Regions from separate parts of the Variovorax sp. LARHSF232 genome, predicted to be linked through region 1. Evidence: riboswitches for the same ligand, from Rfam matches in the RefSeq annotation. Region 1 holds a riboswitch; the other holds the start of a gene.
What was found. A riboswitch is a leader RNA that binds a small molecule or an ion and turns the genes downstream of it on or off. The one in region 1 is predicted to bind S-adenosylhomocysteine.

Region 1 (3,407 bases):
TAGGCCAGCGTGTCGGCGGCATCCAGCGCCATGCGCTGCGGATAGGCGTTGACGAACTCGCGCAGTTCGGCCGGCGTGTCGGCGGTGATCCAGCGCGCGCCGGTGTACTGGCAGCCTTCCAGGCGCACGTCGGCGTCGTACTCGGTCTTCAGGCGGTGCTGCACCACTTCGAATTGCAGCTGGCCGACGGCGCCCAAGAGCATCGGGCCGCCGACTTCGGGCTTGAAGACCTGGATCGCGCCTTCCTCGCCCAGCTGCGCCAGGCCCTGCTGCAACTGCTTGGTGCGCAGCGGGTTCTTCAGGATCACGGTCATGAAGAGCTCTGGCGCAAAGAAGGGCAGGCCTGTGAACTGCAGCGAGGCACCGTCGGTGATGGTGTCGCCCAGTTGCACGCCGCCGTGCGTGGTGAAGCCGACGATATCGCCCGCATAGGCCTCCTCGACCGCCTCGCGGCGCTGGCTCATGAAGGTGACGACGCTGGTGGGGCGCAGCTCTTTTGCCGTGCGCTGCACCTTGAGCTTCATGCCCGGCGTGTATTTGCCCGAGGCCATGCGAACGAAGGCGATGCGGTCGCGGTGGTTGGCGTCCATGTTGGCCTGAACCTTGAACACCACGCCGGCAAAGTCCTTGTCCTCGGGCTGGATCTCCTTGACCACCGGCTGGCGGTTCACCAGCGTCGTGCTGGTGCGCGGCTGCGGCGGCGGGGCCAGGTCGACCAGGGCATCGAGCACTTCCATCACGCCGAAGTTGTTGACGCCCGAGCCGAAGAACACGGGCGTCTGCTTGCCGGCCAGGAAGGCTTCCTTGTCCCAGGTGGGCGAGGCGCCGGTGGCCAGCTCCATGCTTTCCATGGCGGCGTCGAACTCGCTGCCGAAGCGGGCCCTGAGCTTGTCGGTCTCGGTGAGCGCAATTGCTTCGAAGTCCTGCGGGCGGCGCTCGCTGCCGGACTCGAACACCGTCATGGTCTGCGTGCGCAGGTTGATGATGCCGCCGAAGCTCTTGCCCTGGCCCACCGGCCAGGTCATGGGCACGCAGGGCATGCCCAGCTCGCGTTCAACCTCGTCGAGGATGTCGAGTGGCTCGCGCACTTCGCGGTCCATCTTGTTGACGAAGGTGAGGATGGGCGTGTCGCGCTGGCGGCAGACCTCGATCAGGCGGCGGGTCTGTGCTTCCACGCCGTTGGCCGCGTCGATCACCATCAGTGCCGAGTCAACGGCGGTGAGCACGCGGTAGGTGTCTTCCGAGAAGTCCTTGTGGCCGGGCGTGTCGAGCAGGTTGATCACGTGGTCGCGATACACCATCTGCATCACCGACGAGGCCACCGAGATCCCGCGCTGCTTCTCGATTTCCATCCAGTCCGACGTGGCATGGCGCGAAGCCTTGCGTGCCTTGACCGAGCCGGCGATCTGGATCGCGCCCGAGAACAGCAGCAGCTTCTCGGTCAGCGTGGTCTTGCCGGCGTCGGGGTGGGAAATGATCGCGAAGGTGCGACGGCGGCGGGTTTCGGAGGCGTAGGACATGGCGGGTGGGCGCGGCTGGTGGCCAGAATAGCGCTGCGCGCTCATGGGCGCGCTCAGGGCTTGGCGGGCAAAGCCCGTAATTTTACCGGGCCGGACGAAGCGTTAAAATGCGCGCTTCCGAGGAGCGTTGCAGCGCCCGTCAGGCGTGAGGCTCGGACCCCATCGCAACCACGCTCACCCGCTGTTCTCTGTCGCGGTGAGTTATCTGATTCCCCCCGATCGACGCAGCGGACTCGTTCAAACTTGTTTTGGAGCCCGTCATGAGCGCAATTCTCAAAGCCCAACCCACCCCTGTTTCCACCGTCGACCAGGCGATCGCCGACCTGTCCCTTGCCGCCTGGGGCCGCAAGGAAATCAAGATCGCCGAAACCGAAATGCCTGGCCTGATGGCCATTCGCGACGAGTTCGCGAAGACCCAGCCGCTCAAGGGCGCGCGCATCACCGGCTCGCTGCACATGACGATCCAGACCGCGGTGCTGATCGAGACCTTGCAGGCCCTGGGCGCCACGGTGCGCTGGGCCTCGTGCAACATCTTCTCGACGCAGGACCACGCCGCTGCCGCCATCGCCGCTGCCGGCACGCCAGTGTTCGCCATCAAGGGCGAGACGCTGGAGGACTACTGGAACTACACGCACTCGATCTTCGACTTCGGCCCCAAGGGCTCGAAGGGCGAAGGCCCGAACATGATCCTGGACGACGGCGGCGACGCCACGCTCTTGATGCACCTGGGCCAGAAGGCCGAGAAGGACCAGAGCGTGCTGGCCAATCCGACCAGCGAAGAAGAGCGCATCCTCTACGCCGCCATCAAGGCCAAGCTGGCCGTCGACGGCACCTGGTACACCCGCAAGTCGGCCGAGATCATCGGCGTGACCGAAGAGACCACCACCGGCGTGCACCGCCTGAACGAGATGTCGGCCAAGGGCACCTTGCTGTTCCGTGCCATCAACGTGAACGACTCGGTGACCAAGAGCAAGTTCGACAACCTGTACGGTTGCCGCGAGTCGCTGGTGGACGGCATCAAGCGCGCCACCGACGTGATGATCGCCGGCAAGGTGGCCTGCGTGGCCGGCTATGGCGACGTGGGCAAGGGCTCGGCGCAGGCGCTGCGCGCCCTGTCGGCCCAGGTGTGGGTGACCGAGATCGACCCGATCAACGCGCTGCAGGCCGCGATGGAAGGCTACCGCGTGGTCACCATGGAATATGCCGCCGACAAGGCCGACATCTTCGTGACCACCACCGGCAACAAGGACGTCATCACGCACGACCACATGGCCGCCATGAAGGACCAGGCGATCGTCTGCAACATCGGCCACTTCGACAACGAGATCGAGGTCGCCTCGCTCGAGAAGTACGAGTGGGACGAGATCAAGCCGCAGGTCGACCACGTGATCTTCCCCAACGGCAAGCGCATCATCCTCTTGGCCAAGGGCCGCCTGGTGAACCTGGGCTGCGGCACGGGCCACCCGAGCTACGTGATGAGCTCGTCCTTTGCCAACCAGACCATCGCGCAGATCGAGCTGTTCACGCGTCCCGACGCCTACCAGGCCGGCAAGGTCTATGTGCTGCCCAAGCACCTCGACGAAAAGGTCGCGCGCCTGCAGCTGTCCAAGCTGGGCGCCCAGCTGACGGTGCTGACGGACGCGCAGGCGGCCTACATCGGCGTGGACAAGAACGGCCCGTACAAGCCGGACAGCTACCGCTACTGATCGGCCGGCACGTCTTCAACGTGCGCGCAGACCAGTTGCTCGTCGAACGCGGGCTGGCCGCATCCCGCTCCCAGGCGGCGCGCCTGATCGCGGGCGGGCTGCGTTGGCGACTGCCTGGCGATGCCGCATGGCGCGAGGTGGCCAAGAACGGCGAGGACCTGCCCGAAATGGCGCAGCTCGA
Region 2 (3,407 bases), on a different contig from region 1:
AATCTTCTTCACGCGGAAGTGGTCGTCCTTCTGCATCTCGCCGGCCACGTACTGCATCTCTTCCAGGCTCGGCGTGATCAGGCCCGAGAGGCCGACGATGTCCGCGCCCTCGACCTTGGCCCGCGCCAGGATCTCGTGACAGGGCACCATCACGCCCATGTTCACCACCTCGAAGTTGTTGCACTGAAGCACGACGGTGACGATGTTCTTGCCGATGTCGTGCACGTCGCCCTTCACGGTGGCGATGATGATCTTGCCCTTGCTGCGCACGTCGCGGCCAGCCGCTTCGTCCTGGCGCTTTTCTTCCTCGATGTAGGGGATGAGGTGGGCCACCGCCTGCTTCATGACGCGCGCCGACTTCACGACCTGCGGCAAAAACATCTTGCCCTGGCCGAACAGGTCGCCCACGACGTTCATGCCGTCCATCAGCGGGCCCTCGATCACGTTGAGCGGACGGCCACCCTGCGCGAGGATGGCCTGGTAGGCCTCTTCGGTGTCGGGCACGATGAAGTCGGTGATGCCATGCACCAGCGCATGCGCGAGGCGCTGCCCCACCGACACGGGCGCTTCGGGCGTGCCGCGCCAGTCGTTCTTCTTGCTGTCGTCCTTGGCCGCGCCCTTGGCCGACTCGGCCACTTCCACCAGGCGCTCGCCAGCATCGGGGCGGCGATTCAGCACCACGTCTTCCACCCGCTCGCGCAGGGTGGGCTCCAGGTCATCGTAGACGCCGACCATGCCGGCGTTGACGATGCCCATGTCCATGCCCGCCTTGATCGCGTGGTACAGGAATACCGTGTGGATCGCTTCGCGCACCGGGTCGTTGCCGCGAAAGGAGAAGCTCACGTTGCTCACGCCGCCCGACACCTTGGCGCCCGGCAGGTTGGCCTTGATCCAGGCCGTCGCCTCGATGAAGTCGACCGCGTAGTTGTTGTGCTCCTCGATGCCGGTGGCCACCGCGAAGATGTTGGGGTCGAAGATGATGTCTTCGGGCGGAAAGTCGACCTCGTCGACCAGCACGCGGTAGGCGCGCTCGCAGATCTCGATCTTGCGCTGGTAGGTGTCGGCCTGGCCTTTCTCGTCGAAGGCCATCACCACCGCGGCGGCGCCGTAGCGGCGCAAGAGCTTGGCGTGGTGCTTGAAGGGCTCGACGCCCTCCTTCATCGAAATCGAGTTGACGATGCCCTTGCCCTGGATGCAGCGCAGGCCGGCCTCGATCACCTCCCACTTGGAGCTGTCGATCATGATCGGCACGCGCGCGATGTCGGGCTCGCTGGCGATCAGGTTCAGGAAGCGCACCATGGCCGCCTTGCTGTCGAGCATGGCCTCGTCCATGTTGATGTCGATCACCTGGGCGCCGTTTTCCACCTGCTGCCTGGCCACCGCCAGCGCCTCCTCGAACTGGCCGTTCAGGATCATGCGGGCGAAGGCCTTGGAGCCGGTGACGTTGGTGCGCTCGCCGATGTTGACGAACAAGGTGCCCTGGCCGATCTGCACCGGCTCCAGGCCGGACAGCTTCAGGGGGGGAACAGCGGTGGGATTGGGGGACGTGGAGGTCATGGGCTCACCTGCGAATGGCGCGAACAGGCGAGCGTCGTTGCAATCGATTGAGCCCCAAGCCTGACGCCTCGCCACCTGCGGTGGCCGGGCGCTGCAACGCTCCTTGGGACCTGGCGATTTTACGCGGGCTGCGAGGCCGGCTGTGCACCGCCCATGGCGGACTTGGGCAGGCCGAAGATGCGGTCGAAGCCCCAGTTGAAGGCGAAGGTGTAGACCAGGAAGAACACCACCAGGCCCAGGTCCATCAGGAGCGCGTGCCACAGCGACACATCCAGCCACCAGGCCACCAGCGGCACCAGGATCACCACCAGCCCGCCTTCGAAGCCGAGGGCGTGGGCGACCCGGCGGGCCACGCTACGGCCCTTGACGGCCTGGCGCGACTCCCACATCTCGAACAGGCCGTTGAACACCAGGTTCCAGCAGACGGCGACGATGGAGCAGAAGATCGCCAGCGGGCCGGCATGGCTCATCGGCTGTCCCGAAAAGAGCGAGAAGCCGACGCTGGCCGCAACGATGGCGATGGCCTCGTAAAGGGTGACGTAGACGACTTTGCGCTTGATGCCTTGCATGACTTTCTCTCTCTCCATATCCAGGGGTGAAACTGGACTTTATGTGTTGTCTGCTGATATATAAAGTCATGTTCTTTCAGTTTTATTGATAGGTTGCGTCCCATGAGCCTTTCCAGCGACAACCTGCAGGTCTTCCTGGCCGTGCTCGACCACGGCTCCTTTTCGGCGGCGGCGCGGACGCTGCGGCGCGTGCCGTCGGCCGTCAGCATGGCCATTGCCAACCTGGAGGCCGAGCTGGACCTGCAACTGTTCGACCGCACCGGCCGCGAGCCGCGCCCGACCGCGGCGGCCCGTTCGCTGGAACCCCAGGCGCGCATGGTGGACGCGCAGCTCAAGGCGCTGCAGGTGCAGGCGCTGGGCCTCACGCAAGGATTGGAATCGCGCCTCACCCTGGCCATCGCGCCCGAGCTGCTGGCCGCGCCATGGAGCAGCGCGCTGGCGACCCTGGCGACCGAATATCCGCTGCTGGAAGTCGAAGTGCTGGCCGCGCCGCAGGCCGATGCCCTGGCCATGCTGCACACCGGCCGGGCGCAGCTGGCGCTGGTGTTCGAGCGCCCCAGCCTGGACGGGCGCGAGGGCTTTCAGGAAGTGACCAGCGAGACCATGGCGATCGTGGTCGCGCCCACCCACCCGGTGCTGCAGGCCGGCCACGGCGGGAAGCTGCGCGAAGAGCATCTGCACAACACGCGGCAGATCGTGGTGGCGGGGCGCGACCTCGCCACCATCGACCCGCGCTTCGTCTTCGGCCGCCACACCTGGCGCACCGACAACGCGCTGGCCGCCTTGAGCATGATCAGCGCCGGCCTGGGCTGGGGCTGGCTGCCGCGCAACCTGGCGCGGCCGCACGTGGCGGCCGGCAGCCTGGTGGAAATCGCCTTCGAGAACCTGTCGAACGAGCTGGACCTGTGGGTCGACGTGGTGTGGTCCAAGGAGCGGCCGCTGGGCCTGGGCGCGCAGCGCTTCGTGGCGCTGATGGCGCGGCGCTGATCGGCTGAATCAGTCGCGGCCGCCCTGGCCGCGATTGCCGTGGCCCTGGCCCTGGCCCTGGCCTTGACCCCGGTCGCCGCGGTCCTGGCGATCGCCGCGCTCGGCCCGGTTGCCTTTGTCGCCGCGGTCATCACCGCGATGGCCCCGATTCCCGTCGTCCCGACGTCCATGTCCGCCGCCATGGTTGTCCCATTGACGGTTGTCGCCCAGGTGGGCCGGGCGGCCGGGCGGCGGACCGCCCGGCACCACGCCAGGCCGTGGCGGGTGCACGCCCGGATCGCGCGGCGGCCGCAC

Region 2: linked by a shared signal. The riboswitch ahead of metH (methionine synthase) and the one ahead of ahcY (adenosylhomocysteinase) in region 1 are both predicted to bind S-adenosylhomocysteine.

Annotation. Positions count from the first base shown of each region.
Region 1 is NZ_JBIXJS010000003.1:70,824-74,230, forward strand. It holds gene ACIPRI_RS09200 (peptide chain release factor 3) at 1-1,520, opposite strand, end outside; S-adenosyl-L-homocysteine riboswitch at 1,635-1,703, shown strand; gene ahcY (adenosylhomocysteinase) at 1,781-3,226, shown strand; gene ACIPRI_RS09210 (TlyA family RNA methyltransferase) at 3,247-3,407, shown strand, end outside.
Region 2 is NZ_JBIXJS010000002.1:126,604-130,010, forward strand. It holds gene metH (methionine synthase) at 1-1,557, opposite strand, end outside; S-adenosyl-L-homocysteine riboswitch at 1,580-1,668, opposite strand; gene ACIPRI_RS06040 (PACE efflux transporter) at 1,677-2,126, opposite strand; gene ACIPRI_RS06045 (LysR family transcriptional regulator) at 2,229-3,113, shown strand; gene ACIPRI_RS06050 (SH3 domain-containing protein) at 3,123-3,407, opposite strand, start outside.